Regions from separate parts of the Vibrio sp. D173a genome, predicted to be linked through region 3. Evidence: riboswitches for the same ligand, from Rfam matches in the RefSeq annotation. Region 3 holds a riboswitch; each other region holds the start of a gene.
What was found. A riboswitch is a leader RNA that binds a small molecule or an ion and turns the genes downstream of it on or off. The one in region 3 is predicted to bind thiamine pyrophosphate.

Region 1 (10,660 bases), on a different contig from region 3:
CCAACGTCACTGATGAATTTGAAAAACTCTCGCCATCGCTGCGTTTCTTCGCTGGTGGTGACAACAACATTCGTGGTTACGGCTACGAATCGATCTCGCCAACAGACTCGAGTGGCGCATTGACCGGTGCGAAATACATGGTAACCAGTACGTTAGAGTACCAGTATCGTGTGCATGGCAACTGGTGGGGGGCGGTATTCTACGACATTGGTGACGCATTTAATAAAACCCCTGAATGGAAATCGGGTGCGGGTGTCGGTATCCGCTGGGCATCACCGGTCGGTCCGGTGAGCTTTGACTTTGCTTGGGGCCTAGACGCCGAGCCAGATCCAGAATTCCGTATCCACTTCTCTTTGGGGCCAGAGCTATGATGAAAACAACACTGAAGTGGACGAAATGGTTCTCAATCGGTCTACTGACTCTTATTGTGTTGCTGGCGATTTTAGTCGGCACCATTCTATTTACCCACCCAGGTCTAAAGTTGGCACTTTGGGGGGCAGAAAAAGCGTTACCGCAACTTAAAGTCGAGCAAATTCAAGGCTCACTATTCCCACGTTTTGCGCTGCATAACGTCAGCTTTGTGGATGAGTCTCTCCATGTTGATGCTAAGGTGGAAAGCTTAACGTTAGCGATGAACTTCCGTTGTTTCTTTGACCCTAAAGTGTGTGTGGATGAGCTCGCGCTGCAGGGTGTTAACTTCCAAATGCCAGAGTTGCCACCGGCAAGTGATGAGCCGGAAGAAGAAACACCACCGCTGCGCTCCATCAGCACACCAGTGCCAATCTTCGTCAATAAAGTCAGCTTTAACGACATTAACCTGAATATCTTAGGTAACAAGGTTGATTGGCAAGACTTCTCTACCGCATTGTCGATGCAAGGTGACCGCTTGGTGATTGCTCCAACGGCATTGAAAGCTATCAATGTGGCACTTGCACCAAATGACGAAGCCACAGAAGAGAAGCCATCACAAGCAGCAGATTCGGAACCAAAGGCCAAGAGCGAGCAAGCTAAAGCGACACCAAAGGCAACAGAAAGCCAGCCTAAAGAGGCGAAAACTCCAGCTGCAGAGGAAGCTAAACCTACAGCTGAAACGAAGCCAGAAGGGATTGTGCTGCCTGAGGTATGGATTCCACTGACCGTTGAAGCAAAACGTCTCGATATTCATGACTTTAAATTAGCGGGTAACACACCTGTGATTGTTCACCACTTAGGGCTAGAGGCAACGGCTGGTGGTGATAACGTCGATGTCAAAACGCTAGAGCTTGATATGCCAGAAGTCGAAGGCCAGCTAAGTACGCAAGTGACATTATCGGCCGATTACCCAATTCAAGCGCAGATTGATGCTCTGGTTAAACAAGCGGACGCAAAGGGGCAGAAACTATCGCTTTCTGCGTCTGGCTCGGTTGGCGATTTATCATTGCAGGCGACCCTGTCTGATTTGGTGAAAGCGACGATTGAAGGTCAAATTCAACCGCTTAAACCTGAGTTGCCATTTGATATCAAGCTGAAAGATGTTGCTGCGCAATGGCCATTGAGTGGTAAGAGTGATTACCAAGTTTCTGTTCCTAGCCTAGTCGCTACAGGCTCACTAGAGGGCTACACCGTTGCGTTAGAAACCAAGGCGTCGGGTAAAGATATTCCTGCTGTGGATGTGGCGTTAAACGGTAAAGGTACCCTAGAACAGATTGATTTAGACAGCATAGTTGTCAAAACGCTAGGCGGTGAGTTAGCGGGTAAGGTGATGGCCAACTGGGCTGCGCCAATCAACTGGCAAGCCGATCTAAACCTGAAGAACATTCAGCCAGGTTTACAATGGCCAGAAGCTGAAGGTGATATCAGCGGTAGTCTATCGACTTCAGGCTCACTAACCGATCAAGGTGGCTGGCAAGTGAGTCTGCCTAAACTGGACATCGACGGTATTCTGCGTGGCTACCCGCTGAATATTGAAGGTCAGCTAAAGGCATCTGACAAGACGGGTAAAGGCGAGGATATTCAGCTCAATACACAAGGTTTAGCTTTGTCCCATGGCCCCAACTCATTGAGAGCAAAAGGTAAGATCGACAAACAGATCTTGATGGATGTTGAAGTTAACTTCCCCGATTTCGCGAAAAGCGTACCGGACCTTGGCGGTAAGATGAATGGTAATATCGCACTTCGTGGTAGCCTGAAACAGCCAGACATCAACTTAGATCTCGCGCTTAACCAAGTGAATTGGCAACAACAAGCGAAGGTAGAAACCATTACGCTGAAAGGCGATGTGACTCCACTGCCTGCGCCGAAAGCTGATGTCAGCCTAATTGCGAAAAATATCACTTACGATGACATCAAAATCGATAGTGCGGACCTTGAAGTGACAGGCGATGAGACGCTGCATCAACTCACGTTGGATGTGGTTTCAGATGTTGTTTCAAGTAGTTTAGAGATCGAAGGTAGCTTCAAGCAAAAGCCAGAAATGATCTGGGATGGTGCATTGCGTCGCTTAACGCTAAGTACCCCCCAAGGCCCTTGGGCGCTACAAAAATCAACGGCAGTTAAGGTTAACATCGATAAGCAGATTGCGAATGTACAGGCACATTGTTGGTTGCAAGCAAACTCAAAAGTGTGTCTAACGGAAGACATCAGTGTTGGTAAGAGCGGTGAAGCGAAGTTAGCCATCACTAACTTTGACTTTGACCAAATTAAACAGTTCTTGCCAGCAGAGACCAAGCTTCAAGGCTCGGTGAACGCGAATGCTGACGCAAAATGGGCACCAGACATGAAACCGGAAGTGACGGTAAATGTGGAGATGCCGAAAGGTCAGGTTGAGCAAGCGCTAGAACAGCCAATTAAGGTCGGCTGGGACAGTGTCAGCCTAAAAGCTAAGTTAGCCCAAGATAAACTGAATGCTGAGTGGTTATTTGATGTTACAGACAACGGCGATTTATCCGGTAAGGTGTCGTTAAATGATGTCTCGTCAGAGAGCCCAACTATTGACGGTAAAGTGTCGCTGTCGACGTTCCATTTAGACTTCTTAGCGCCACTTATCGGTGAGTACAGCCTATTCAAAGCGAACATGAATACGGATCTGGCTCTGTCGGGTGATGTGATGCATCCGAAAGTGAATGGTCAGTTCTTGATTGACCAGATGAAGTTGCAAGGTGATGTGACGCCAATTGATATCAACTCGGGCAAAGTCGCGATTAACTTCAGAGGGCATCAAGCAGATTTAGATGCAGGCATTATTACACCCGATGGTAAGCTGGAAATTAACGGTGATGCGGATTGGCGCGATCTGGAAAACTGGCACACCAAAGCTCGTGTTTTTGCAAAAGAGCTGAAAGTCGATATGCCGCCAATGGTGCGAATCAAAGTCGAGCCAGACATGACGATTGACGTGACGCCTCAACTGGCCAAGGTTGAAGGCAACATCAATCTTCCGTGGGGTCGTATCTTAGTGGATGAGTTGCCACCAAGTGCGGTTGGCGTATCGAGCGATACGGTTATCTTGAATAAAGATATGCAGCCTGTCGATGGCGAACAAGCACTGCCGTTTAACGTAGAAACTGACATCAACATCAAGATTGGCGATGACTTCCAATTGTCTGCATTCGGTCTAAAAGGTGACTTGCAAGGTAACTTGAATGTGACACAAAAAGACAAAGGTCCATTCATTGTTGGTGAAGTGAATATCGTCGACGGTTCTTACCGCTCATTCGGCCAAGACTTGGTGATCGAAGAAGGTAAGATCATGATGAATGGCCCTGCGGATCAGCCTTACGTATCAATCAAAGCGATTCGTAACCCAGACAACACGCAAGACGATGTGACAGCCGGTGTTCGAGTAACTGGCCCAGCAAGTGACCCGACCGTAGAAATTTTCTCGGATCCGGCGATGCCACAAGCGAACGCACTGTCTTACCTATTGCGCGGTCAAGATATCGATGCGGAGTCGGGCGGTAACGCCATGACTACAACGTTGATCGGCCTAAGCTTGGCGAAGAGCGGCAAGGTAGTTGGTGAAATCGGTGAAGCTTTTGGTGTACAAGACTTGCAATTGGATACGGCTGGTTCGGGAGATAACTCTCAGGTGACAGTAAGTGGTTATATCTTGCCAGGTCTGCAAGTGAAGTACGGCGTAGGTATCTTTACCTCGCTGGGTGAGTTCACTGTTCGTTACCGTTTGATGAAAGATTTGTACCTAGAGGCGGTATCGGGCGTCGATAGTGCGGTTGATCTGCTCTACCAGTTTGAATTCAACTAAGCTTAGCTTTTAAAACATAACTAAGGAGTGGTTATGCAGCATTTGGTATTTGTGTATGGCACCTTACGCAAAGGAGAGTGCAATCATCACTTTTTGAAAACCGCAGAATTTCTCGGGCATCATGAGACTGATGCCCAATTTGCTTTGTACGATCTAGGTCGTTATCCCGCGTTGTCGACTGGGCAAAAAGCGATACAAGGCGAAGTGTATTTAATTGATAACGATACACTCAGCGAGTTAGATAAGCTTGAAGATGTGCCGGTTGAGTATCGAAGAGAAACCATTGCGACGCCATTTGGCCAAGCTTGGATCTACTTATACCAAGATACTGAGCAACTCACAGAAGAGATTGCTTCTGGGGATTGGTGCCAAAGGGTGTGAACTATACTTCGCGAGTACGCGTAAGCATGTGTAGTGAAAGTCTATGACTGTCGAATTGGTACTCGATAACGGGTATTCAAGGGGGGGTCCGACGGTCTGTTGTTTCAAGCCTAAGGATAACTTATGAGAACCATCATCATCGGCGCTATGCTTCTATTTCTCAACGCTTGTGCGCAAACCACACTACCCAGCTCTGTTAACGCGACAGACTGGCAAGCTTTCGGCAAACAAACAGCACTAAACGGCTCGCTTGAGTTGTCCGAAGACCGTATTGCCAAGTTAGATGACACTAACCGTGCCACTCCGGAACTCATCATGGCCTACCAAACTGGCTACCAGGAGGGTAAGGAAGAGTATTGTCAGCAAAGCGCTTATATTCTCGGCGTACGAGGCGCTCCTTACTATGGCATCTGCGATGATTTAGACCCATTTTTCCACAACGATTATGAATCAGGCAGATTGTCGACGGCGGGTGGCTATTAAACCAAGCTATGAAAACGAAAAAGAGCTGCCAATTGGTAGCTCTTTTGTTATTTGTTACTTACGATTATTTGTTTTGAGCACGCTCGTAAGACTCTAGGATTTCCGCTTTTGCTGCAGCAACGTCATCCCAGCCATCGACCTTGACCCATTTGCCCACTTCAAGTTCTTTGTAGCGTTCGAAGAATTGTGTGATCTGTGCTTTCAACAATTCAGGGATGTCACCGACATCTTGAATGCCTTCGTACTCTTTTGAGATTTTTGAGTGCGGTACAGCAAACACTTTTGCATCTTCACCCGATTCGTCCGTCATTTTCAGTACGCCGACTGGACGACAGCGAATCACAGAGCCTGGCATCAATGGGTAAGGGGTTGGAACCAATACGTCCACTGGGTCACCGTCTAGAGAAAGAGTATCGTTCACATAGCCATAGTTACATGGGTAGAACATAGGTGCAGACATGAAACGGTCAACAAACACAGCACCAGTGTTTTTATCTACTTCGTATTTGATTGGGTCCGCGTTGGCAGGGATTTCGATGACGACGTAGATATCTTCAGGCAGTGATTTACCTGCTGGTACGTTATTTAAGCTCATTTGAATATTCCTTTTCATTGAGGATTAAGCGTGGAAAGGCTCAATCTGGCTAACATTTACGCAGTTCACTTTAACGACAAAAACGCGGCAGGTAAACACCCGCCGCGTTGGACAAAGGTCTGAAATTAGTCTTCTTCGCGATTCAGTTCAAGAAACTCTTCGACTTTGTTGACCATGTTCTTTGAACCCACAAAGAAAGGCACTCGCTGGTGCAGTTCGGTAGGTTTCAAATCCATAATGCGGTTTACACCGTCAGACGCCAAACCGCCAGCTTGCTCAATTAAGAATGCCATCGGGTTGCACTCGTACAACAAGCGCAGCTTGCCTTGAGGGTGGCTTTGCGTGCTTGGGTACAAGTAGATGCCGCCTTTCAGCAGGTTACGATGGAAGTCTGCAACCAATGAGCCGATGTAGCGAGAAGTGTATGGGCGACCATCTTCAGGCACATTCTCCTGACAGTACTTGATGTACTTCTTCACGCCCTGCGGGAAGCGGATGTAGTTACCTTCGTTGATCGAGTAGATCTTGCCGTCTTCTGGGATCATCATGTTTTCATGAGATAGACAGAAGCTGCCAATCGATGGGTCGTAAGTGAAGCCGTTTACGCCATTACCCGTGGTGTAAACCAACATGGTCGATGAGCCGTAAATCACGTAGCCCGCCGCCACTTGTTTGTGGCCAGGCTGCAGGAAGTCTTCTTCTGTTGGTGGGGTACCAATAGGAGAAACTCGACGATAAATAGAGAAAATCGTACCAACAGACACGTTCACATCGATGTTTGATGAGCCATCGAGTGGGTCCATTAGTACAACGTACTTTGCGTTTTGGTTAAGTTCTTTATTGAACGCAACCGCTTCATCTTCTTCTTCACTGGCTACACCACACACTTGGTCGCGTGCTTCGAGCGCTGCTTTGAACTTGTCGTTCGCGTATACATCAAGCTTTTGCTGATCTTCGCCTTGTACGTTCTCTGTACCTACAGCGCCAGTGATATCACCAAGACCTGCCGCATTGATTTCGCGGTTTACGATTTTTGCAGCTAAACGAATAGAAGCTAATAGAGATGAAAGATCACCGCTAGCGTGGGGGAAATCCGCTTGTTTCTCAACAATGAACTCGCCTAGGGTGCGCAGTCCTGACATGGTTTATCCTTACATTTTTCATTTCGTTGGGGGTGTTGCGCAACGGGGGCATCTCTTTATGGATGTTAAACGATTGCGCTAGATGTAAGTTTAAGTCGCAGATCTTATTAATGGTAATGAAGTAACCGACTGAGATCTCAATTTATTTGTCTTATTGCATAAGACGTGAACCGCTTGGTTAATGCTTGGTCAGTCAGGCCTAAGCCTTGTCAGATTTGTGAAAGAGACTGCACGAACAGGGTGAAAGGCACTCGCTTTTCTGGTGGTTATCACGATAATGAAAGGATTAAAGAACGCATTACAAGGTTAAGTTTATGCACATTCATATCTTGGGTATCTGCGGCACGTTTATGGGCGGTGCGGCAATTTTAGCGCGTCAGCTAGGCCATAAAGTGACGGGTTCGGATGCCAACGTTTATCCACCAATGAGCACCCTGTTGGAGTCTCAAGGTATTGAAATTATTGAAGGCTTTGACCCTTCTCAGCTTGACCCACAACCAGATCTTGTGGTGATTGGTAACGCGATGAGCCGTGGTAACCCATGTGTTGAGCATGTGCTGAATACCAATATGCGTTACACCTCGGGCCCACAATGGTTACAAGAGTTCTTATTGCACGATCGCTGGGTTCTGGCGGTATCAGGTACCCATGGTAAAACCACCACTTCAAGCATGCTAGCTTGGATCTTAGAAGATTGCGGTTACCAACCGGGCTTTCTAGTTGGTGGTGTGTTGGGTAACTTCGGTGTGTCAGCACGCTTGGGTGAAAGTATGTTTTTCGTCGTTGAAGCAGACGAATACGACAGTGCTTTTTTCGATAAACGATCTAAGTTTGTTCACTACCATCCACGCACACTGATCATGAATAACCTTGAGTTCGATCATGCAGATATCTTCGACGATCTAGAAGCGATCAAGCGTCAATTCCACCACTTGGTGCGCACTGTTCCGGGCAACGGTTTGATCCTTGCACCAAAGCAAGATCAGTCGCTACAAGACGTGATCGAGCGCGGTTGCTGGACTGAAAAGCAGTTCTCTGGTGTCGATGGTGATTGGCAAGCACACAAGCTGGTTGTCGATGGTTCTAAATTTGAAGTGTCACTGCAAGGTGAGAAAGTGGGCGTTGTAGATTGGGACCTTGTTGGTGACCACAACGTAGATAACGCTTTGATGGCTATTGCTGCTGCGCGTCATGTTGGTGTGGCTCCTGAGTTAGCTTGTCAGGCTCTTGGTCGCTTTATTAATACCAAACGTCGCTTGGAGCTAAAAGGCGAAGAGCAAGGCGTGACGGTTTATGATGATTTTGCTCATCATCCAACGGCGATTGAACTGACATTGGGTGGGTTACGTAACAAGGTTGGTGAAAAACGTATCCTTGCCGTTTTAGAGCCTCGTTCTGCGACCATGAAACGTGGTGTGCATAAGAATACTTTAGCGGCTTCTCTACACATTGCCGATGAAGTGTTCCTCTTCCAACCGGATAACATTGATTGGTCGGTACAGGATATTGCAGACCAGTGTAAACAGCCTGCGTTTGTTGATGCAGAGATGGACAGCTTCGTCGCAAAAATCGTAGAGCAAGCGCAGCCAGGTGACCAAATCCTCGTGATGAGTAACGGTGGCTTTGGTGGTATCCACGGCAAGCTTCTGGAACAACTGAAACAAAAAGCTTAATGACATCTATGCAGCAAAAAGTAACCCCTAAAAAAGCCATCACACTCGCATTAACGGGCGCCTCTGGTGCCCCGTATGGACTTCGTCTTCTTGAATGTTTAGTGGCAGCGGATTACCACGTCTACGTGTTGATCTCTTCGGCTGCGCGCGTGGTAATGGCGACCGAACATGACCTGAAACTCCCAAGTGGCCCTGAAGCGGCGCAAAAAGCGCTGGTTGAGCACCTTAATTGCAATCCAGATAACATCACCGTTTGTGGCAAAGACGACTGGTTTTCGCCGGTGGCTTCTGGCTCTGCGGCGCCTAAGCAAATGGTGGTGTGTCCATGTTCTGCAGGTAGTGTTGCGGCCATTGCACACGGCATGTCGGATAACTTGATTGAGCGCGCTGCTGATGTGGTAATGAAAGAGCGCGGACAGTTGCTGCTTGTAGTGCGTGAAACGCCATTCTCGACGTTGCACCTTGAAAACATGCACAAGCTTTCGCAAATGGGTGTCACCATTATGCCTGCAGCGCCGGGCTTCTATCATCAACCTAAAACTATCGAAGACTTAGTGGATTTTATGGTGGCGAGAATTCTGGATCACCTTGGCATTGAGCAAGGTTTAGTGCCACGTTGGGGTTATGACCAACGTTGATTGTGTAATCAATCAAAGACCTTTACAATCCATCCAACTCATCGGGGAGCAAACCCACTTGGCATTGAGCTTATCAATACCATTGGGCGCTGAGACCTAATCGCTTAACGTTGTTGAGCAAACAGGGACCCGTATTACCTGAACCAGATAATGCTGGCGTAGGAATTGAGTCTGGATATTGGAAGTCCTAAATACCGCCTCAACCCTGTGCCGCTCAATTCATGTCAATAATGCAAATGGAGAGCGAGCAGTGAAAACCACTCTTAGTCTGATTGCCCTTGCAGCCATCACTTCTACTTCGGCGTTTGCCGCTGAAAACACCCTAACTGTCTATACGTATGACTCTTTCGCTGCCGATTGGGGACCAGGTCCTAAGGTCGAAAAAGCGTTCGAAGCCAAATGCGGGTGCGATGTTAACTTCGTCGCGCTGGACGACGGTGTTTCAATCCTTAACCGCCTTCGCTTGGAAGGAAGCAACAGCAAAGCGGATATCGTGTTAGGTTTGGATAATAACCTGATGGCGGAAGCGAAAAAGACTGGGCTTCTGGCTGAGCACAACGTTGATACATCGAAGACGACCTTGCCTAACGGTTGGGATGATAAGACCTTCGTACCGTACGATTACGGCTACTTCGCGTTTGTATACAACAAGGAGAAGTTGGCGAACCCTCCAAAAAGCATGAAAGAGCTGGTGGAAGAGCGTGATGATCTGAAAGTGATTTACCAAGACCCTCGTACTTCGACTCCGGGTCAAGGTTTGATGTTGTGGATGAAGTCCATCTACGGCGATGATGCGACTCAAGCATGGAAGCAACTGGCAACGAAAACAGTTACGGTTACCAAAGGCTGGTCAGAAGCTTACTCGATGTTCTTGAACGGAGAGTCCGACCTCGTGCTGTCTTACACGACTTCTCCAGCGTACCATTTGATTGCAGAAGGTGATGCGAAATACGCCAGCGCAGACTTTACCGAAGGCCACTACATGCAAGTGGAAGTGGCGGCTAAGGTCAAAGGTTCAAAGAATGCGGAACTTGCGGATGAATTCATGGATTTCATCTTGAGTGATGAGTTCCAATCTGCGATGCCAACAGGTAACTGGATGTACCCAGTGACTGACGTTGAATTACCAAAAGGCTTTGAAACCTTAAGCGTACCAAGCAAGCCACTTAGCTTTAGTGCAGATGAAGTAGCGAAATTGCGCAAGACTTGGATTCGCGAGTGGCAAAGCGCATTGACGTTCTAACATAGGTTCTACTTTTGAATTCTGTTCCGAAAATAGGGTTAGGGGTCGCGATGATTATCGCGACCTTTGTTGTTTCTGCCCTAGGTGCTTTGATTGTTCAAGCGCCTTCACTTGATGTGTCTATGGTGTGGGGAGACCCATACTATCAGCACGTTACCAAGTTCAGCTTTTACCAAGCTTTTCTCTCTACGCTTTTGAGTGTCGGTTTGGCTATTCCGGTTGCTCATGCGCTTTCTCGACGTGAGTTCTATGGTAAGTCTCTACT
Region 2 (10,660 bases), on a different contig from region 3:
GCACAATGCTAATGGCGGGCTGGGGTATGCAGCGCCAGCAATACGGTGAGCAACGTCACTGGATGCTGGTAACGCTAGCAACCATGCTGGGTCAAGTTGGTCTACCGGGTGGTGGTTTTGGTTTCTCTTACCACTACTCAAACGGCGGTAACCCTTCACGTGATGCGGGTGTACTTCCTGCTATTTCTGCGTCTCTAGGCGGCGGTTCTTCTGCAGGTAACGACTGGGCGGTTTCTGGTTCTGTTAACGCGTTCCCAGTGGCACGTATTGTTGAAGCACTAGAAAACCCAGGGATGAGCTACCACCACAATGGTCATGAGTTAACGTTCCCTGAGATCAAGATGATTTGGTGGGCAGGCGGTGCGAACTTTACTCACCACCAAGACACTAAACGTCTGATCAAAGCATGGCAAAAACCAGAGCTTATCGTTATCTCTGAACCATACTGGACAGCGGCAGCGAAGCACGCGGATATTGTTCTGCCTATCACCACATCGTTCGAGCGCAACGATATGACCATGACAGGTGACTACAGTAACCAACACCTAGTGCCGATGAAGCAAGTGGTTGAGCCTCAAGGTGAAGCTCGTAACGACTTTGATGTATTCGCGGACATGGCAGAACTACTTGCTCCGGGTGGTCGTGATGTTTACACCGAAGGCAAGACTGAAATGGAATGGTTGTACGGCTTCTACAAAGCGGCTCAGCAAGGCGGTCGTGGCCAACGCATCGCAATGCCAAACTTCAGCAAATTCTGGGAAGATAACCAGTTGATCGAAATGAAGTGGAACGAGAAGAACGCGCAGTTCGTTCGTTACGCTGAATTCCGTGAAAACCCAATCATGAGCCCACTAGGTACGCCAAGCGGTAAGTTCGAAATCTTCTCTAAGACGATTGAAGGCTACCAGCTAGAAGACTGTCCTCCACACCCAACATGGATGGAGCCAACAGAGTACACGGGTAACGCAACTGATGGTGAACTTCAGCTGATGACAGCACACGCAGCACACCGTCTGCACAGCCAGTTCAACTACGCGAAGATTCGTGAAGAGTACGCGATTGCTGATCGTGAGCCGATTTCTATACACCCAGAAGATGCAAAAGCGCGTGGTATTAAGACCGGCGATCTTGTTCGTGCCTTCAATGGCCGTGGTCAAGTTCTGGTTGGTGCATTGGTGACTGATGGCATCAAGCAAGGCTCAGTGTGTATCCACGAAGGTGGCTGGCCAGATCTAGACCCTAAAACAGGCATCTGTAAAAACGGTGGTTGTAACGTTCTAACGCTAGATATTCCAACCTCTCGCCTTGCGAACGGTTGTGCGGCGAACTCTGCATTGGTTCGTATCGAGAAGTACGAAGGCCCAGTGCTTGAGCTAACGGCATTCACACCGCCTAAGAACGGTTAAGCTCAGTCAGAACCAAAGATACAAAACTAAAGAAGCCAGCAAGTTGCTGGCTTCTTTTTTCTCTATTCTTTAAGGCGTTTACTTGGTTGCTAAGGCAACGAAAGGCGCTTTTTTAGTAATTTGAAATGTCGGTAGCAAAGTAAACACGATGGCGACAAACACCACTGAACCAATCAAGTCCTCAATCCGGTGCATGCCGAGCCACAAGCGACTGTACGCCACGCCCATTGCCCATACCCATAAGGTAGCGGCAGAGAAATAGCACTTGTTTTGCAAAAATAACCCACCAAAGAAGGCTAAACAGATAGAAACGAAAATCGTATGACCAGATGGGAAAGAGTAATCTTTTTCACCTTGCCAGTGGCGAGTACGCCATTCGCTGACTTTCTCAGAAATTTGCCCAATAACATTCGTTTGCTGAGCGGTTTCTAGTTGATAAAACGCTTCTGGATACTCAATCAATTGCTCTGCGGCAAGCAATTCGGTGTAGGGACGCGGGCTTTCTGTCATCAGCTTTAAGCCTGTTTTGCTGGCAAAACCAATCACTAGTAACAATCCCAGCATGGAGAGTTTTTGCATCCAGTCAGACTGGCTTGGCTTGAAGCGGTAAAGTGATAACACCAACAGCGTTAGAGTGATCAAAAAGCCTTTACTGCCCGCAGAATCGGTTAGCAGAGTAAAGAGAATGCCTGTGCCGTCAGAAACGTGAGAAGTAAGATCGTGATACGAGGCAAACAGCGAAAGTGGGATGATGCCAAGAATGAACAAGGCGAGCATCATCAAACCGTATTTTTTAGTTTTCATGAAAAGTCATACAGCAGTCGAAAATAGGTGGCTATCTTACGACAATCCATGTGAAAAACTTATCAACGCTCTGTCAATTCGGTCTTGAAAGTGACATTGCAGGTCTCCGTTGTGAAAGGAGGGGCTGTTGAAAGTACTGAAAGGCAAACGCGCTCATCCATAAGCGCTTTGCTCAGGAGTGAGCAAGGTTAGCTCATCAAACCCAATAGGTACTCCGATGCTGCTTTGGAGTCTTCCGCGTGGCAAATTGCTGAAACCAAAGCCAAGCCATGAACACCGGTGGCGCTAAGTTGCGGAATGTTACTTTCGTTGATGCCGCCAATGGCAACAATCGGTAGAGAGGTCGTCTTTAACGCCATCTTCAAACCTTCAATACCCCAATGTTTTTTGGTGTTGGTTTTGGTTGGCGTCGCGAAGATCGCACTCAAACCGATGTAATCAATCGGCAGAGAGTCGGCTTCTGCAAGCTGCTCTTCATTTTCGATAGATAAACCGAGAATTTTGTTTGGGCCAATCAACTCACGAGCAATGATTGCTGGCATGTCTGATTGCCCGAGGTGGACCCCGTCAGCATCGACAGCCAGTGCAACATCAACGCGGTCATTGATGATCAAAGGCACATCGGTATCTTTAAGGATGTTTTTGACGGCTTGAGCTCGTTCGATAAACGCACGCACATCACCGTGTTTTTCGCGGACTTGTACCATGGTCACGCCACCTTCCACTGCTTTTTTCACAACACGCTTTAGTGTGGCTAAATCTTGTTGGTCATCGGTGACCAAATATAAACGATAGGCGTTCATTGGGTTTCCTTTAAGCCTCTCATCTAGATGAAATGAGAGGTCGATATTTGTTAGAAAAAAGCTTAGCTCACTTGCAGTTTTAGGCGTTTGGCCAGCGTTTCTTCATCCAACTGATAAAGCTCATCCAACAAGTTCATTTGCAGGCTACCTGGGCCGCGAGCTTGTTCCGCTGCAATCTCGCCAACAACGCCCAGTACTGCCGCTGCAGCAAGTCCGGTGTTATCACCAACAGCAGCAAAAGCGCCTGTCAGAGCCGTTAGTGTACAACCCATTCCGGTTACGTATGGCATCATCTCGTGACCGTTGTTTAGCTGCACGGTTTGCCCTTTCGTGACGATGTAATCAGTCTCGCCAGAAATCACTGCGCTCGCACCATACTCTGAGACTAAGAAGTTTGCTGCGCCAAGTGCTGCGTCGCTGCTGTCTAGTGCATCGACGCCTTTGCTTTGTGCTTGCTCGCCAGCGAGAGCAATGATTTCTGAAGCGTTACCACGAATGATCAACTTGTTTGCAAGGCGTGCGATCTCACGTGATGTCTCGGTTCGGAGTGAGCTTGCTCCGCAACCAACAGGGTCGAGTACAACGATTTTATCATTGGCATTGGCTTGCTCTACGGCATGGCTCATACGCGGTGTCCAAACGCTGTCTAAGGTACCGATGTTGATAACCAGGGCGCCAGCGAACGACATCATCTCTGCCATCTCTTGTTTGGAGTGCGCCATGATTGGAGAAGCGCCGATCGCTAATAGTGCGTTTGCTGTGTTATTCATCACCACTTAGTTAGTGATGTTGACGACTAATGGCTTTTGCTGGCGTACTGCGGTTAATGCTTGGGTGATTTGTTCAATTAACATGAGACTCTCCGATTAATCTTGCTGAGCGTTCAGACCTTGTTGCCAGAATGCCACTTCCATACGCGTTGCGGTTTTGAATACCTGAATCAGGTTTTGACCGCGTTGGCTGTTGATATCGATTTCCGCCAATAACTGATTAAAGTGTTCTGCACCTTTTGCGACACCAGATTGGAACTCTTCACCACCGTAGAGGTTGATCCAACTTGCGTATGGATTGCCTTCGAGTACTGTCTTTTCATCTTCAATCAGCATCTTACCGATAACGGCATAACCGATAGAGCAAGCAGCAAGTGCTGCGTAAAGATCAACAAGATCGCCGGTCATGCCAGCATCCAATACGTAGCGGGTGTAAGCCACAGTGCCGAAATCTTCTGGCTCGTTTTCTAGGTCGGATTCTGTCAGTCCCCATTGCTCACAGTAAGTCACGTGGTGGGCGATTTCAGAATCGAGCAATGCATGTACGCTTGGGAGCGCCCGGCGCATGTCATCCAAAGTACGCGCTTTGTAGATCGCTAATGCGTAAGCTCGGGCGTACTGCTTTAGGAAAAGAAAATCCTGTTTTAGGTAATGCAGAAAACAAGGCTGAGCCAGAGTGCCTTTTGCCAATTGCTGCACGAAAGCATGCTCAGTGTATTCTTGCCAATCTTGGCGGCAAGCGTCGATCAAATTTTGGTATTTCATTATGGGTATCTCGTTATCAAAAGACCCTAGGCTTAGATCCTAAGGTCAGTAGAATTAGTCAAAGTTCGGTACGTAATCTTTCGCTTTTGGCAGTGTTTCGATAATTTTTTGTGAATACATGAATTCGGCATAATCATCGTAGCGTTTCAGATCTACTGCTGATGGACGAAGAGCGAAACGAGTTAGCGTGTCATTCCAAGCGCGTTGGTTAAGTTCGTTGTTGAGCGTGTCTGGTGAATAAGCCACGAACTCTTGCCACGACTCTTTTGGATGGTTAACGATGTAAGTGGTTGCTTGTTCTAGCGCTTTGTTGAATGCCTTGATGGCTTCTTTGTCGTAGGTTTTCGCATTAGCTACGAAGACTAACTCGTCATACGCTGGCACGCCGTGTTCTTCAGGGAAGAAGGCCTTAGCTTTATAACCTTCTAGTGCCAGTTGGTTGGTTTCGAAGTTACGTAGGCCGCCCCAAATCGCATCCACCTTGCCAGACGCAAGAGACGAAGACAGTGCCCAACCTACGTTGATGATTTGTACGTCAGAAAACTTCACGTCCTCTTGCGCAAGCATGGTGCCGATTGTCGCTTCTTCGTTGCCTGCGATCGCAATACCGATCTTCTTGCCTTTTAAGTCGCCAAGGTTTTCATTCTTACCGTTGTCCAACACCATCAGCGTGTTGAGTGGCGTAGCAATCAAAGTCGCAGAGCGGATTAGTGGCAAACCAGCCGCGACATCGATAGTTAGGCTTGGTTGGTATGAAATCGCCATGTCGACTTTGCCAGCAGCGACCAACTTAGGAGGTGTACTTGGATCTGCGGGCTCTTGAATGTTGACCTTCAAACCTTGCTCTTTGAAGTAACCACGCTCTTTGGCAATCACGATAGGACCATGGTTTGGATTGACGAACCAATCCAACATCAGTGTCATCTCTTTTTCAGCGGCAAGCACGTTGGTTGATACCACTGAAGCGAGTAGAGCAGCAGCGCTCATAAGTTTGTTTTGATTCACGGGGTTCTTCCTTTTCTTTCCCAATTTTCTTTGGTTATTTTCTGTAATTATTTGCTTTCCCAAGGGATGGCTTTTTTCAATAATTTATCGGTGATGAAGTAGAGTGCGATAGACAGCACGGCCAGGATAAACAGCGCCGCAAACATCTCATCAATGATCATGCGTGCGTTGGCTTGGAGCATCAGATAACCCAAGCCTTCACTTGAACCTACCCACTCACCTACCACTGCTCCAATTGGCGCAATAACGACGGCAACACGAATACCTGAAGCTAACGTTGGTAGGGCGGCTGGCAATTGAATATGACGAAGTAACTGCCATTTAGACGCGCCCATGGTCTTGGCAAGATCGAGGTAACCTGTTGGTGTATTTCGTAAGCCGTCGTAGCAACATGTCGTGACGGGGAAAAAGATGATGATCGCCGCCATGACGACTTTCGATGTAATGCCGTAACCAAGCCAAAGCATGAGCACTGGCGCGATGGCAAACACAGGGATCGCTTGGCTAGCAATCAGAATGGGCAGTAACCAACGCTTGAGCGGCTCGAACATCAGCATTTGCAATGCGAACAGCAAACCCATCGATAATCCAAGCGCCAAGCCAAGTAAAATCTCTTGCGCGGTAACCCAAGTATGTTTGAGCAGGACATCGTAACGAGTGACCAATCTATCCAGCACTTCAATTGGTGAAGGTAAGATGAAGCTTGGCATATCGAATATCACCACGACCAACTGCCACAATCCCAAGATCACCGCAGTGCTGATGACCAAGCGCAGAGCCGGATGTGTCACGCGTTCTTTTTTACTAATACGTGCCGAAACGGAGTTGTACTGAGTCATATCACTCATAGTCTTTCTCCAGTTGATCCAAAATCGCTTGTTGTAGCGCCGCGCATTCTCCATCGAGAACTCGTGGAGGCGTAGAACCCGGAACAACCAAGTGCTGAGCTTGCGCAGGCGTACCTTGCAGTACATAGAGTTGGTGAGCTAATCGCACCGCTTCTTGTGGGTCGTGGGTAATCAGAACAACCGTCTTATCTTTCAGTAATTCGGCAGACAAGGTTTGCAACTTATGGCGAGTAACCGCGTCCAGTGCAGAGAAAGGCTCATCCATCAGAACTAGAGGTTTGTCTTGCATCAGAGTGCGAGCAAGGGCAACACGCTGCCTCATACCGCCAGAGAGCTGAGCTGGCTTAGCATACGCGTAATCGGCGAGTCCTACTTGTTTGAGTAAAATCAGTGCACGTTGTTTGTTTTGCTCTGGTGCTTGGTCTTGAGAAAATCGAGAACTTAGGCAGACGTTGTCTAACACATTTAGCCACGGCAACAACAAGTCTTGTTGTGCCATGTAGGCGATACGTTCGTGCAGAGCGATGCCATCCGTGGTGGTTAATTCACCATGCCATTCGACTTTGTCGTCTAACAAGCCCGCTAGATAACGAAGGATCGTCGTTTTTCCACAACCACTGCGGCCAAGTAACACAGTCCATTGATTGGCAGGGATGGTCATACTCAACCCTGCTAATGTTGGCGTTTGGCTGTCTTTGTATTGCAGACTTGCTTCGGTAAGCTGAATGCCCAGTGCATTAGCGCACATCTTTACTTTTCCCAAAATTAGGACCTGCAAAAAAGTGGTTCACAGGGCCGTGACCTTTACCGACATCCAATTCGTCAGCGTGCGCGATAGCTTGGCTGATGTACTGCTTACCAAGGTGCACCGCTTTGTGCAGGTTGTTGCCTTGGCCAAGGTAAGACGCGATAGCAGAAGACAGCGTGCAGCCTGTGCCATGGGTGTTTTTGGTTGGAAAGCGTTTAGCGCTGATTAACTCGGCGCTGTCTTGCATGATCAGCAGATCGTTGCTGTTTTCATCTTTTTCTAAGTGGCCGCCTTTTAACAGCACCGCTTTTGCACTGAGCGCGCGTAAATCAGCAATCATATCGTTCATTTCAGATTCCGACTGAGGCACTGGCTTACCCGTCAATGCGGCGCCTTCTGGTAGGTTAGGGGTAATGATGTCTGCGAGCGGAATCAATTCTTCTTTTAAAGTGCTGATTGCCGACTGTTCCAGTAATAGATCGCCGCTGGTGGCCACCATAACAGGGTCAATCACGAGGTGTTTTGGCTGGTATTGTTTAATTTTGTCTGCAACGACTTTGATGATATTGGAATCGGCCAGCATGCCCACTTTAACTGCAACGATGTTGAGGTCGGTAAATACCGCATCAAGTTGGCTCTCTACATGGTCGAGAGGGATTGGGAAAATCGCAGAAACGCCTTGGGTATTTTGCGAAGTAATCGCCGTGATTACCGAGCAAGCAAAACTGCCGTTTGCGGACATCGCTTTTATGTCGGCTTGAATGCCTGCGCCGCCGCCGCTGTCAGAACCTGCAATCGTCAACACAATCGGTGTGTCTATTGAAGTTGTAGCGTGTGGTTGGGTTAATTGTTTTTCTTGGCTTGACTGCTGCGCCATGGTCGCTCCTATTACAGACGTATAGGAACTGACTTGGCCATCGCAAGGGAAGATCGGTGATCGGATCCATTGAGGCTAGCTGCGACAATAAAACTCAAGCAGGCTAGTGGCAAAGTGATGATAGTTCCCTACGTCAGTGCTAACTGAATCAGGTTCAACGGGTCTCGAATTTCGATCTCAGCCGATGCATAAACTGCAAGGGCCCCCCGACTATTTCGTCATGATAATAGCAGTTCACTCAGTTACGGTGCACGTGTTTTTTCCGACCAAGACAGAGCAATCGGTTAAATATGAGACTTGAGAGCAGTAATGAGAGAACCGAATTTAGTGTAAATAACGTGCTGCATTGAAAATGGCAGTTCAAGACACTATCTAGTAATCAGATATCGACATAATACGTAACGAATCGTTCTTTGATTTAGCAAGGATTAGCACAAAACAAGGTTAAAAAAGTGTTAACATTTAACGCGTTGCCAATATGTCTTTGGGTCATTCAATTTATGACATGACTTTAATAAACAGGGTCTAACTCAAAGATGGGGAAGGCTAGGACGATCAACGAGCAAGGAGATTTCATGCTTAATTCTGTAACAGCGAAAGCGGTGATCGATCATGCCCTCTTTTTAGGGGCTGATTTCGCTGAGCTATTCGTTGAACACCATCAAACTAACACTGTCCAGATCGCATCTGGTGAGGTGGACAAGGTTAACTCGGGTATCGATTTTGGTATCGGTATTCGTCTCTTCTTCGGTCATAAAGTGCTTTACGGTTACACCAACAGCACAGATGAAGCCGAACTAAAACGCGTAACTTCACTGCTTGCAGCAAAAGACAAGCGTGAGCAAATCGCCTCAGCAGGTTCTCTCAATCTGAACCGCTACCCAATTCAACATGGTTGTCGTATGCCACTTGGCAAAGACGCGAACCTAGATTCTAAAATCGCTTTCCTATTGCAAGTTGACCAAGCCGCACGCGCAGAGAGTGACCATATCAGCCAGTTCATTGGCAGCGTGCTTCAGCGCGAACAACAAGTGTCTATCTTCAACTCTGAAGGTCTACACGTTGACGATACTCGTCACTACATCCGAGTTGCTGGTAATACTGTCGCGCAAAAAGGTAATGAGCAGTCTTCTGGTATGGAAGGTCCAGGCGCTCTTGCTGGTTGGGAGTTCAGTGAACAACTTGATGCGAAAGAGCTAGGTCAAACTATCGCGCAGCAAGCGTTAGTAAAACTTGGTGCGGATGCGTGCCCATCGGGTGAAATGCCAGTGGTAATTGGTAACGGCTTTGGCGGCGTTATCTTCCACGAAGCTTGTGGTCACTTGCTAGAAACCACTTCGGTTGCGAAGAAAGCGTCCGTATTCCACGACAAGATGGGCGAAATGATTGCTCACACCGCAGTGAATGCTGTCGATGATGGCACCATGACCAACGAATGGGGTTCGATCCATGTTGATGACGAAGGCATGAAGACTCAGCGCACTCAGTTGATCAAAGACGGTAAGCTAACCAGCTTTATGGTCGATAAAATGGGTGGCATGAAGACAGGTTACGAACCTACGGGTTCTGGTCGTCGTCAAAACTACAAGTTCGCACCAACCTCGCGTATGCGTAACACCTTTATCGAAGAAGGCGAGCATTCACTTGATGACATGCTGGCAGGTATCGAACGCGGCATCTATGCGAAGAAGATGGGCGGCGGCTCGGTTCAACCGGGCACGGGCGAGTTCAACTTTGCTGTTCGTGAAGCTTACCTCATTGAAAATGGCAAAATAACCAAGCCTCTGAAAACGGCAACGCTGATCAGCACGGGTCCAAAAGTGTTGAAAGAAATCAGCATGGTCGGCAAAGACATGGCGCTTGCGCCGGGCATGTGTGGTTCCGTGAGTGGTTCAGTGCCAACAACAGTCGGTCAGCCAACGCTGAAAGTCGATAACATTCTGGTAGGAGGCGGTAACTAATGAGCCAAGAAAAACAACTTCTTAATGCGGTTGATTACGTCCTATCAGAAGCAAAGCGTCAAGGCGCAGAAGCGGACGTCATTGTAAACTGCAACAGCAGCTTTTCTCTGAAAGCGAACCAAGGGCAGTTGGATGAGTACAAAGTAAGCTCAAGCCAAGTTCTGGGTGTTCGTGTTGTTAAAGATGCGCGTGTCGCAACGAGCTACTCTGAATCGTTAGAACAACCGAGCTTAGATTTGATGCTGACTAATGCACTGCAAAGCGCTCGTTTTTCCAAGCAAGACGAACACCAGACCATTAGTTGCGTGAACAGCCAAATCACGACTGACGTGGCTGAGATTGCTCAAGAAGACACAACTTCGGTTGATGAAAAGATTGAAATGTCTCTCGCTCTTGAGCAAGGCGTAGTCGCTCTGCCTCACGCTTCTAGCGCACCTTACAATGGTTATAGTGATGGCGAAACGCAATTAATCATCGCCAATACACAAGGCTCATTGTGCCAACACTTCGAACGCTCGTTTACTTGTTACGCGTACACCTTGTTTGAAAAAGACGGTAAACAGTCGATGGCAGGGCAAATGTCACTTGGTCGTCGTTTTGATGAGTTGAACCCTGCTTACTGTATCGAAGGTGGTTACAACCTTGCTCGCGATCTTCTTGACGGCTCTCCGGT
Region 3 (10,660 bases):
ACCTATTGGTGTATGAACTCCGCTCGTGTGCGAGTCCAATTGCGTGCAAGCCCAGCCGCTCTGCCACTTATTTAGAAAGCCTTGCTAGAAATAGCAAGGCTTTCGTCGTTTCTAGAGCCTTCAATTTCCTACTCGCTCTAGCCTTATTTACCATTAAGCTCCCTTCTTCTTAAACCGACCTATTTTACTTTTTTGCTATATGTATGTGGGTGCTTACTATCTTGTTAGTGATCATTAAATATAGGTCTTCATTTGTAATCTCTGAATCTAAGCATTATGACTGCACATCTTTAAAAGATAACTGAGAATCATTATTAATATTTAGTTACACTCACATCAATTGGAATAATGGGTGACTAAATACATGGATATATCTCGTCGACGCTTGCTTCAATCTTCCTTAGCGATCTCTGCGCTTACCGTTCTGCCTGCATGTTCTCTATATAGGGGCACTAACAAACAAGGTCAGCATATATACGACATCACTGCAGAGCCTTCTATTGCTGAATTAGTACCAGGATTTAATACGGATGTACTCGCGTTTAATGGATCGATTCCAGCTCCTACGATTCGTTGTCGCCAAGGCGAGAAAGTTATTATCCGATTTACCAACAAGCTTTCAGAGCCAACTACAATCCACTGGCATGGCTTGCGAATCCCTATTGAAATGGACGGTGTCCCTTTCTTGAGCCAGCCGCCTATCATGCCGGGTGAAACATTCGTTTATGAATTTACACCGCCAGATGCGGGTACGTTTTGGTATCACCCACATATGAATAGCGTTAAGCAGCTTGGTATGGGGTTAGTTGGTCTAATTATCGTTGAAGAGGCTGAGCCTGTTCAGTTTAATGAAGAGCATGAAGTCGTTCTCAAGCATTGGCATTTAGACAAACAAGGTCAGTGGAAGAATCTAATGGTGCCGCGCTTGAGTGCACGCATGGGAACGCCAGGAGAGTGGAGTAGCGTCAATGGTGTTCATGAACCTGTTTATGCGTTGAAGCAGAATGCAACAACGCGACTAAGAATTGCTAATGTCGATAACACCATTACTTACCCGATCGCTATAGAAGGAGCAGAGGCTTGGGTTATTGCTATTGATGGGAATCCTGTTAAAACGCCTTATAAGCTCACTCAACACAAAATTGGTCCGGGAATGAGGTTAGATGTCGGATTGATTGCTCCAAGGGCAGGAGAGCGTGTTTATGTGCGTCAAATGAGAGGGCGCTTCCCATTCCCTTTGTGTGAGTTCGAAGTTGTTGAGTCTGACCTGCCGACCAATCAGAAACTGCCTTTATTGCCTCTTAACCCTGTGCCTGATCTTGATTTGGAAAATGCTGATCAAATTGATTATGTGTTTGAATGGGAGGGGGCAGTCACTCCTGCCGATAAATCGGGCAAAGCGATACCTAAGTTTTGGCTAATGAATAAACGAGCTTGGGAGGGAATGAGCAAAGATAATATTCCTGCGCCGCTTTCAACATTGGAGGTGGGAAAAACCTATATCTTCAACCTTAAGAACGTCACCCAATATCATCATCCTATTCATCTTCATGGACATACATTTACCGTTCTTGAATTAGATGGCAAAAAACTCGATGAGCCGTTTCATACCGATACGGTCTTACTTGGAAAAAATGGCAGTGCGAAAGCGGCATTTGTTGCAGATAACCCAGGGCGTTGGATGTACCATTGTCATGTGATCGAACACATGAAGACGGGGTTGATGGGTTATATTGAAGTAAAGTGACTCCTGTAACTTTTTAAATCTTGATAAGTTTTAAGCGCTATACTTTGCTGAATTCTAAGATTGTATAATCACTATTACCGTAAATTTGATTACAATGTCGCCATTAACTTTTCTGGGGGAATTATGGGGCAACTATCCGTTTTGGGTTTTATTGCATTGGGTGGCGCATTTGGTGCATGTTCTCGTTACTTAATTTCTGAACTTTGTGTGATGCTACTTGGTCGTGGTTTTCCATACGGTACATTAACGGTTAACGTTGTTGGCTCATTTATTATGGGTCTACTAATTGCTGCGTTTGAAACTGAGTTAATGGTCACTGACCCATGGCGTCAAATTATCGGGCTTGGCTTTTTGGGCGCATTAACTACGTTCTCGACTTTCTCAATGGATAACGTGTTGCTTATGCAGCAGGGAGCTTTCTTTAAGATGGGATTGAACGTATTGCTGAATGTCGTGTTAAGCATTTCGGCTGCGTGGATTGGTTTCCAATTATTGATGCGTAGCTAGCAAAAACACTCAAATCTTCATCAGGTCGGCTTGGTTTAACCAAGCCGTTTTTATATACTGATTTCACTTGTCGGAGTGCCATAAGGCTGAGACCGTTAATTCGGGATCCGTTGAACCTGATCAGATTAGAATCTGCGAAGGGAACAAGAGAAGATATCTACACCAGAGTTCTATCTGGTTGACCTATCAAATAGTCGAATGTTGTTATAGACGAAGAGCACTCGCTCGACTTGTCTTTAATTCGATTCCTCTTGTCGCATCTATCCGCCAAGCATTTTTATCCCAATACTTTTTATCTAAGCATAACAAAGCAAGGAAAAATGCTATGTCGAGTCGCAAGCAAGCGAGACTGGAAGCAAAACAGTTCATTGATACACTCTCGGTACAACCGTACCCTAATTCAAGCAAAGTCTACGTAGAGGGTTCACGTCCTGATATTCGTGTGCCAATGCGTGAAATATCACTCGCTGATAGCCTTATTGGAGGCACAAAAGAAGCGCCTATTTTCGAGCCTAATGAGCCAGTACGCGTTTACGATACCTCGGGTGTATACACAGATCCAGAACACACCATTGACCTCTACAACGGCTTACCTAAGCTGAGAGAAGGGTGGATTGAAGAGCGCTCCGATACTGAGCTAATTGATGAAGTAAGCTCGGTGTACACCAAAGAGCGCTTAGAAGACGAAACGCTAGACGATCTTCGTTACGGAAATCTACCACGTATTCGACGTGCCAAAGATGGGCAATGCGTGACTCAATTGCACTATGCTCGCCAAGGTATAATCACCCCAGAAATGGAATACATCGCTCTACGTGAAAATATGGGGCGTGCTCAATACCGTGATGAAGTGCTGAATCAACAACATCCGGGTCAAAGCTTCGGAGCGAATCTTCCAAAAGACATTACCGCCGAGTTTGTGCGTAAAGAAGTCGCCGAAGGTCGAGCGATTATCCCTTCCAATATCAACCACCCAGAATCCGAACCAATGATCATTGGCCGTAACTTTTTGGTCAAAGTGAACGCCAACATCGGTAACTCATCGGTCACTTCTTCGATTGAAGAAGAAGTAGAGAAGTTAGTATGGGCAACGCGCTGGGGTGGAGATACCGTTATGGATCTCTCTACTGGACGTAATATTCACGAAACTCGCGAGTGGATTCTACGTAACAGCCCAGTTCCGATCGGTACCGTACCAATGTATCAAGCGCTTGAGAAAGTGAATGGTGTGGCGGAAAACCTTAACTGGGAAGTGATGCGCGATACTCTGATCGAGCAAGCAGAGCAGGGCGTTGACTACTTCACTATCCATGCCGGTTTACTACTTCGTTATGTGCCAATGACTGCAAAACGTGTTACTGGTATCGTCTCTCGTGGTGGCTCTATCATCGCGAAATGGTGTTTAGCACATCACCAAGAAAGCTTCTTATATACTCACTTCCGAGAGATCTGTGAAATCTGTGCTAAGTATGATGTGGCACTTTCTCTCGGTGATGGTCTTCGTCCTGGTTCGGTTGCCGATGCTAACGACGAAGCGCAATTTGCAGAGCTCAAAACCTTAGGTGAGTTGACCAAAATAGCGTGGGAATACGACGTACAGGTGATTATCGAAGGTCCTGGTCATGTTCCAATGCATATGATCAAAGAGAACATGGAAGAGCAGTTAGAGCACTGCCATGAAGCTCCTTTCTACACCCTTGGTCCACTGACGACAGACGTCGCTCCTGGTTATGACCATATTACGTCAGGCATTGGCGCTGCCATGATTGGTTGGTATGGCTGTGCGATGCTTTGCTACGTAACTCCTAAAGAGCATCTTGGCTTACCAAACAAAGAAGATGTAAAGGTAGGTATGATCACTTACAAGCTTGCTGCGCACGCCGCTGATTTGGCGAAAGGACACCCTGGTGCACAAGTTCGTGATAACGCGCTTTCTAAGGCTCGCTTCGAGTTCCGCTGGGAAGACCAATTTAACTTGTCGCTCGACCCCGATACCGCTCGTGCCTTCCATGATGAAACCTTGCCTCAAGAGTCTGGAAAAGTTGCTCACTTCTGTTCGATGTGCGGACCAAAGTTCTGCTCCATGAAGATTTCGCAAGAAGTCCGAGAATATGCGAAAGACACTGAGCAAGTTGCTGCGGACCAAGCTATCTCAATCAAAATGCTAGATGATCCTCTTGAGGGGATGCGTCAGAAATCGCAAGAATTTAGAGACACAGGTTCTGAGTTATACCACCCTGCAGTACATGCCGAGGTAAGTGACTGATGAGCAAAATCCTTATTCCGTCATCATTGATTGAACTAACAGGTTTAGTTCAACAATGTTTGTTGTTGGCGAAAGAACAGGGTTTTAGCATAGAAGACGTTGAGTTGGGTGTGAGCCCAACTCAATCTATTCAGCTTGTTCGCAACCAACAGACCACACGCATAACGACAGATCTTATTGATGGTTATGACTCCGAGCATGAGAGTTCATTTGTGCTTTATTACCGCTCTGCTTTATCGGTAGAAGCGTGTGCTAAGCAACCGTCGAAAGCGATTTATATTGGCATTGTTGATACGCAGGTATCCGATGAAAAGGAGAAAGAGCTTCAGCTTGATATCTGGCGTCACCCAATTAACAACGAAGTGAGAGCGCTTTCCGTTAAGTCCAAATTCAACGCAATGTTCGATCCCGAACATCACCTTGCTTGGATTGTAACGCTGACAGTCCTCGATTTTCCTATCGAAGATGCGTTAACACTTGCTCGAGGAATGCTAACTCAACAAGCGAATGTTTCACGTGAAACACTGTTGAATGACAACTTCGACGGAGGGCAAACTACTCAGTGGGCTGACCAATTTGATGATTTCCCCGCACCTGTACTGGAGGATAACCGACTAGGTATTCAAGTTGGTTGGTCTGCACAAGGCGAGAGCGTTAGCTTTCCAACTCTGAATAAGCAAAGTTTAGGGCTCTATCCAGTCGTTGATGATGTTGCTTGGATTGAACGTCTATTGCCACTAGGCATCAACACTATACAACTGCGAATCAAGAACCCACAACAAGCCGATTTTGAACAACAGATCATTCGAGCAATTGAGCTAGGTCGTCAGTATCAAGCACAAGTGTTCATCAATGACTATTGGCAGTTGGCAATCAAGCATGGCGCTTATGGCGTTCACCTAGGACAAGAAGACATAGAAGAATCGAATTTGGCTCAGCTAACTAAAGCCGGTATTAGTCTTGGTCTTTCTACTCATGGTTATTACGAACTACTGCGCATCGTACAAATTCATCCTAGCTACATCGCGCTAGGGCATATTTTCCCAACCACCACAAAACAGATGCCATCGAAACCACAAGGTTTAGTGCGCTTGGCACTGTATCAAAAGCTGATTGATAGCATTCCTTATACAAATACAGAGGCTGCTTTCCGTCCAGCAAAAGACAAAGCAGGTAGTGACTATGTGCTTGGCTTTCCGACGGTTGCGATTGGTGGTATTGACCAATCTAATGCAGCCCAAGTTTGGCAAACAGGTGTTTCTAGTTTGGCAGTTGTGCGAGCTATTACGTTGGCAGAATCACCTCAGTCCGTCATCGAGTTCTTCGCACAACTGATGAAGGAAAGACAGCTAACGTTTACTGATCAGAATAGTGAATTGGCGCATAACAAGAGAGGCGAGCATGCTCACGGATAAGCAGTTTCTTCGCTATCAGCGCCAAGTCGCTCTGCCTGAAATTACCGAAATTGGGCAAGAACGTTTGAGCAAATCTCATGTGCTGATCATCGGTTGTGGTGGGTTAGGGAGCGCAGCGAGTTTGTACTTGGCATCCGCGGGTGTTGGTAAATTGGTTGTGGTCGATGACGATGAAGTTGATAGCAGTAACCTGCAACGCCAGATCATTTATCGCGAACAAGACCTCCAAGTTGCGAAAACAAAAGCGACTGTAAAGCAACTGACTGACCTTAATTCTATGGTTCAAATTCGCGCTCTTAATAAGCGATTAGACAAAGCACAGCTGCAGCTTGAGGTGATGCTAGCGGATGTGGTGCTCGACTGCACCGATAACATGCCAACGCGCCAGCTAATTAACCAAGTTTGTTTCGAGCAAAATACGCCGCTCATCTCGGCGGCGGCAATTGGTTGGCAAGGCCAATTCGCTGTCTTTGATTACCAAACACCAAGTGAACAAGAAGCGCAGAATAAAGCCTGTTACCGCTGTTTGTATCCGTTCGACGAATTACCGCAAACGCAAAAGTGCAGTGAGAGCGGTGTCGTCGGTCCGGTGGTGGGTACACTTGGCAACTACCAAGCGATAGCGGCAATTCAAAAACTGGCGACGGGAAAGTTTCATGTCGAGACTGCCAAGTTACACCTGTTCGATGGATTGAAGCTGCAATGGCAAACCATGGCGATAAGTAAAGATAAACAGTGCCAAGTGTGTGCTCAGATTTAGTTTACGAGTAATGGGCAGAATTAAGAGAGTTGGAAGCAATGACGTTATCAGAACAACAAACAACACAAATGACAGCTGCTGACTTAGATGTGATCACTATTGTCATCAATGACCAGTCACATCAAGTTGCCAGTGAGTCAAATCTACAGCAAATCATTAGTCAATTTGCGCTGCCTGAAATGGGCTGTGTTTTTGCAATTAATAACAATGTTGTGCCGCGCAGTGAGTGGGCTAGCACAGTTCTTTCACAGGGAGATAGCATCTCTTTGTTTCAAGCGATCGCCGGGGGTTAACGTCGATGCTTAAAATTGGTGATAAACAATTCGAATCAAGACTGTTCACGGGAACAGGGAAGTTTGCCAACAGCCGATTAATGGCAGAAGCGATTCAAGTATCGGGTTCTCAACTTGCGACCATGGCGTTGAAGCGTGTGGATGTGCACGACCAACAAGACGATATTTTGCTGCCGTTAGTACAAGCGGAGGTGAACTTATTGCCGAACACCTCGGGTGCAAAGAATGCTAAAGATGCTGTGTTTGCTGCACAACTGGCGCGAGAAGCGTTGGGCACTAACTGGTTAAAACTAGAAATTCATCCAGACCCGAAGTACTTGATGCCTGATCCAATTGAGACACTTGCTGCCGCTGAGCAACTGGTTCGTGAGGGCTTCGTTGTCCTTCCTTACTGTCATGCTGACCCGGTTCTGTGTAAACGATTGGAAGAAGTGGGTTGTGCAGCGGTCATGCCATTAGGTGCGCCGATCGGTTCTAACAAAGGGATAGTTTCTCACGACTTCCTAGAGATCATCATCGACCAAGCTAATGTTCCTGTGGTTGTGGATGCGGGTATCGGTGCTCCTTCACATGCTGCGCGTGCGATGGAAATGGGCGCGGATGCCGTGCTCGTCAATACCGCGATTGCAGCTTCGAGCGATCCCGTTGCGATGGCGAAGGCATTTAAGTTGGCGGTAGAGTCCGGGCGTATGGCTTATGAAGCCGGACTTGCAGGTAAGGTTTCTCATGCGGTTGCGTCGAGTCCACTGACGTCATTCCTAGATGATCTTTAGTCCTAGATTGGTTTAGCTAATAAGCGAGGAAAACATGAGCTTCGTTGAACAATTTAAGCAGCTTAATTGGGATGACATCTCGATGTCGATCTACGCGAAAACGGCACAAGATGTCGAGCGAGCATTGAATAAACCCAAGCGTGATTTGGAAGACTTTAAAGCGCTAATTTCACCAGCGGCTGAAGCGTCCTTAGAGCAAATGGCGCAGCTGTCATACTCGGCAACTCGCAAGCGTTTTGGTAATACCATGTCGCTTTACATTCCACTGTACCTTTCTAACTTGTGTGCCAATGCTTGTACTTATTGTGGCTTCTCTATGGAGAACAGAATCAAGCGTCGTACTTTGAATAGGGACGAAGTGGCTGCAGAAGTTGAAGCCATTAAACGCATGAAGTTTGATAGCGTATTGCTGGTGACTGGCGAACACGAAACCAAAGTGGGCATGAAATACTTCCGTGAAATGGTGCCGATGATTAAGAAGCGCTTTAACTATTTGGCGATGGAAGTACAGCCACTAGATCAAAACGAATACGCTGAGCTTAAGACATTGGGTTTGGATGCGGTGATGGTCTATCAAGAAACGTATCATCCTTCGACTTACGCCGAGCACCATTTGCGTGGCAATAAGATGGATTTCGAATACCGATTGGATACACCCGATCGTCTTGCAAAAGCGGGCATCGATAAGATCGGTATTGGCGCATTGATAGGGTTGGAAGAGTGGCGTACCGATTGCTTTTATGTTGCAGCGCACTTGGACTATCTTGAGCGCACGTATTGGCAGACTCGTTACTCAATTTCTTTTCCGCGTTTACGTCCTTGTGAGGGGGCCAGTTCTTTAAACGGAAAGCAACCAAAATCAGTCATGACGGATAAACAGCTTGTGCAGTTGATTTGCGCTTATCGCTTGTTGAACCCAGAAGTGGAGTTGTCATTATCGACTCGTGAATCACCGAAGTTCAGAGACAATGCATTACCGTTAGGCATCACCAGTATGTCTGCTGCATCGAAAACTCAGCCGGGTGGTTATGCGATGGATGATGTTGAACTCGAGCAGTTTGAGATCAGCGATGAGCGAAGCGCGGGTTCTGTGGAAGAGATGATTCGAGCCAAAGGATTTGACCCTGTATGGCGAGATTGGCACTCAGCGTATTCTGGTTAAGCATCAAATAAAGCCACTGGTCATCGCTATGTTTCACGTGAAACATAGGCAAAGAAAAGAGGGTTGATGAAAAACATCAACCCTCTACTTTTTCTAGCTTCTAGCTTCTAGCTTCTAGCTTCTAGCTGTGTGCTACAGGTAGAGTTGCTTGACGAAGCCACTCTTTCACATCACCTTCAACTAGCGGGCTGATCTCATCCCATACTTTCTGATGGTAATCATTCAGCCAAGCAAGTTCTGGACGAGTTAGCATATCAACGTTGATATTGCGCTTGTCGATTGGGCAGCGTGTTAGCGACTCAAATGAAAGAACAGGGAAGTCACCATTAGTTGGGGTTTCAACAACAAGCTCTAGGTTCTCGATACGGATACCAAACGCATCTGCACGGTAGTAACCTGGCTCGTTGGACAACACCATACCTTCTGTTAGAGGCACGTCGATTTGCTTCTTCGAAATGCTCGCTGGACCTTCATGAACACTTAGGAAGTGACCAACACCGTGACCAGTACCGTGATCGTAATCGTAGCCTTCCGCCCACAGGTGCTGATGAGCTAGCGTATCGATTTGGTAACCACGTGTGCCTTTCGGGAAACGTGCACGAGCAACACCGATGTGACCTTTTAGTGCGAGAGTGAATTGTTTAATCATCTCTTGTGAGGGCTGACCGATCGCAATAGTACGCGTGATGTCTGTCGTGCCATCTAGGTACTGACCGCCTGAATCCACTAGGTAAAGCGTGTTCAGTTCTAGCTTGCCAGGTTCAGGTTGGTTCTCGTGGTTGTAGTGACACATCGCCGCGTTGCCACCCGCAGCTGAAATAGTATCGAAACTAAGATCCATAAGTGTCGGGTCTTCGCTACGGAACGCTTCTAGTTTGTCTGCCAGTGTTGCTTCATCATGTAGGTTACCAGTAACGACTTCAGCATCTAACCATGATAGGAACTTACTCATCGCCACGCCATCGCGGATATGACATGCTTTCATGCCTGCGATTTCAACCGCGTTCTTCGCCGCTTTTGGCATTAGGCATGGATCAGCTTTACTCACCACTGAAGCGCCAGCATTTTGTAGAACCAACTTAAACCATGCGTTACTTGTCGCAGGGTCAACCAGTACATTCTTGCCAGTTAGGGTTTCTAGTCGTACTTGCAATGCTTCAGGGTGATGAACTGTTACGCCAGAACCAACGTGAGCGTCAAACTCAGCAGGTAGGCGAGCAGGATCTAGGAAGTATTCCACGCTTGAATCTGAGTGCAGAATCGCGTGAGAAAGCAGAACTGGTAGGCGTGATACATCTAGACCACGAACGTTGAGCAACCAACAGATAGAATCAAGTGCTGTGATTACTGCGCTGTCTGCGCCGGCTTTTTTCACTAGCTCTGCGATTTCTTGGCGTTTGCTTTCACTTGATTGACCAACTGCTTCTGTTGCCATGAGGCGAACATCAGAAACTACAGGAGCAGGGCGATCGTGCCACAGCTCATCAATTGGGTTGCTGTCGAGAATCTTAAGCTCAAGTGCACCTGCAAGTTTTGCTTGCGCCATGTCTAGCCAAGCAGAGTTGTGCATGCGAGGGTCGATTGCCACAGACGCGCCATTTGCAAGATGGTCTTTAATCCAATCTAGTGCAGGCTCTTCAATCAGGTGGCGGTATTCGAATAGATCAGCAGGAACCTGCTTAGTGACTTGTACCGTGTAGCGACCATCAACAAAGATAGCGGCTTTGTCTTTGGTGA

Region 1: it holds a riboswitch for thiamine pyrophosphate, as region 3 does, so the genes downstream of both, thiB (thiamine ABC transporter substrate binding subunit) here and thiC (phosphomethylpyrimidine synthase ThiC) in region 3, are expected to answer to the same signal.
Region 2: it holds a riboswitch for thiamine pyrophosphate, as region 3 does, so the genes downstream of both, thiD (bifunctional hydroxymethylpyrimidine kinase/phosphomethylpyrimidine kinase) here and thiC (phosphomethylpyrimidine synthase ThiC) in region 3, are expected to answer to the same signal.

Annotation. Positions count from the first base shown of each region.
Region 1 is NZ_JAHGAH010000016.1:44,083-54,742, forward strand. Features, by position in the region: gene KIV40_RS02710 (autotransporter assembly complex family protein) at 1-371, shown strand, start outside; gene KIV40_RS02715 (translocation/assembly module TamB domain-containing protein) at 368-4,240, shown strand; gene KIV40_RS02720 (gamma-glutamylcyclotransferase) at 4,274-4,621, shown strand; gene KIV40_RS02725 (DUF2799 domain-containing protein) at 4,745-5,104, shown strand; gene ppa (inorganic diphosphatase) at 5,169-5,699, opposite strand; gene fbp (class 1 fructose-bisphosphatase) at 5,825-6,841, opposite strand; gene mpl (UDP-N-acetylmuramate:L-alanyl-gamma-D-glutamyl-meso-diaminopimelate ligase) at 7,156-8,514, shown strand; gene KIV40_RS02745 (flavin prenyltransferase UbiX) at 8,514-9,152, shown strand; TPP riboswitch at 9,185-9,334, shown strand; gene thiB (thiamine ABC transporter substrate binding subunit) at 9,403-10,395, shown strand; gene thiP (thiamine/thiamine pyrophosphate ABC transporter permease ThiP) at 10,410-10,660, shown strand, end outside.
Region 2 is NZ_JAHGAH010000197.1:2,479-13,138, reverse strand. Features, by position in the region: gene KIV40_RS19135 (molybdopterin guanine dinucleotide-containing S/N-oxide reductase) at 1-1,406, shown strand, start outside; gene KIV40_RS19130 (phosphatase PAP2 family protein) at 1,485-2,210, opposite strand; gene thiE (thiamine phosphate synthase) at 2,399-3,013, opposite strand; partial or broken gene thiM (hydroxyethylthiazole kinase) at 3,076-3,867, opposite strand; gene tenA (thiaminase II) at 3,880-4,548, opposite strand; gene KIV40_RS19110 (ABC transporter substrate-binding protein) at 4,603-5,553, opposite strand; gene KIV40_RS19105 (ABC transporter permease) at 5,601-6,401, opposite strand; gene KIV40_RS19100 (ABC transporter ATP-binding protein) at 6,394-7,149, opposite strand; gene thiD (bifunctional hydroxymethylpyrimidine kinase/phosphomethylpyrimidine kinase) at 7,139-8,026, opposite strand; TPP riboswitch at 8,135-8,245, opposite strand; gene KIV40_RS19090 (TldD/PmbA family protein) at 8,602-9,987, shown strand; gene KIV40_RS19085 (TldD/PmbA family protein) at 9,987-10,660, shown strand, end outside.
Region 3 is NZ_JAHGAH010000122.1:16,571-27,230, reverse strand. Features, by position in the region: gene KIV40_RS13720 (multicopper oxidase family protein) at 365-1,747, shown strand; gene crcB (fluoride efflux transporter CrcB) at 1,871-2,254, shown strand; TPP riboswitch at 2,316-2,414, shown strand; gene thiC (phosphomethylpyrimidine synthase ThiC) at 2,580-4,520, shown strand; gene KIV40_RS13705 (thiamine phosphate synthase) at 4,520-5,935, shown strand; gene KIV40_RS13700 (HesA/MoeB/ThiF family protein) at 5,922-6,695, shown strand; gene thiS (sulfur carrier protein ThiS) at 6,734-6,988, shown strand; gene KIV40_RS13690 (thiazole synthase) at 6,994-7,761, shown strand; gene thiH (2-iminoacetate synthase ThiH) at 7,796-8,923, shown strand; gene KIV40_RS13680 (aminopeptidase P family protein) at 9,045-10,660, opposite strand, start outside.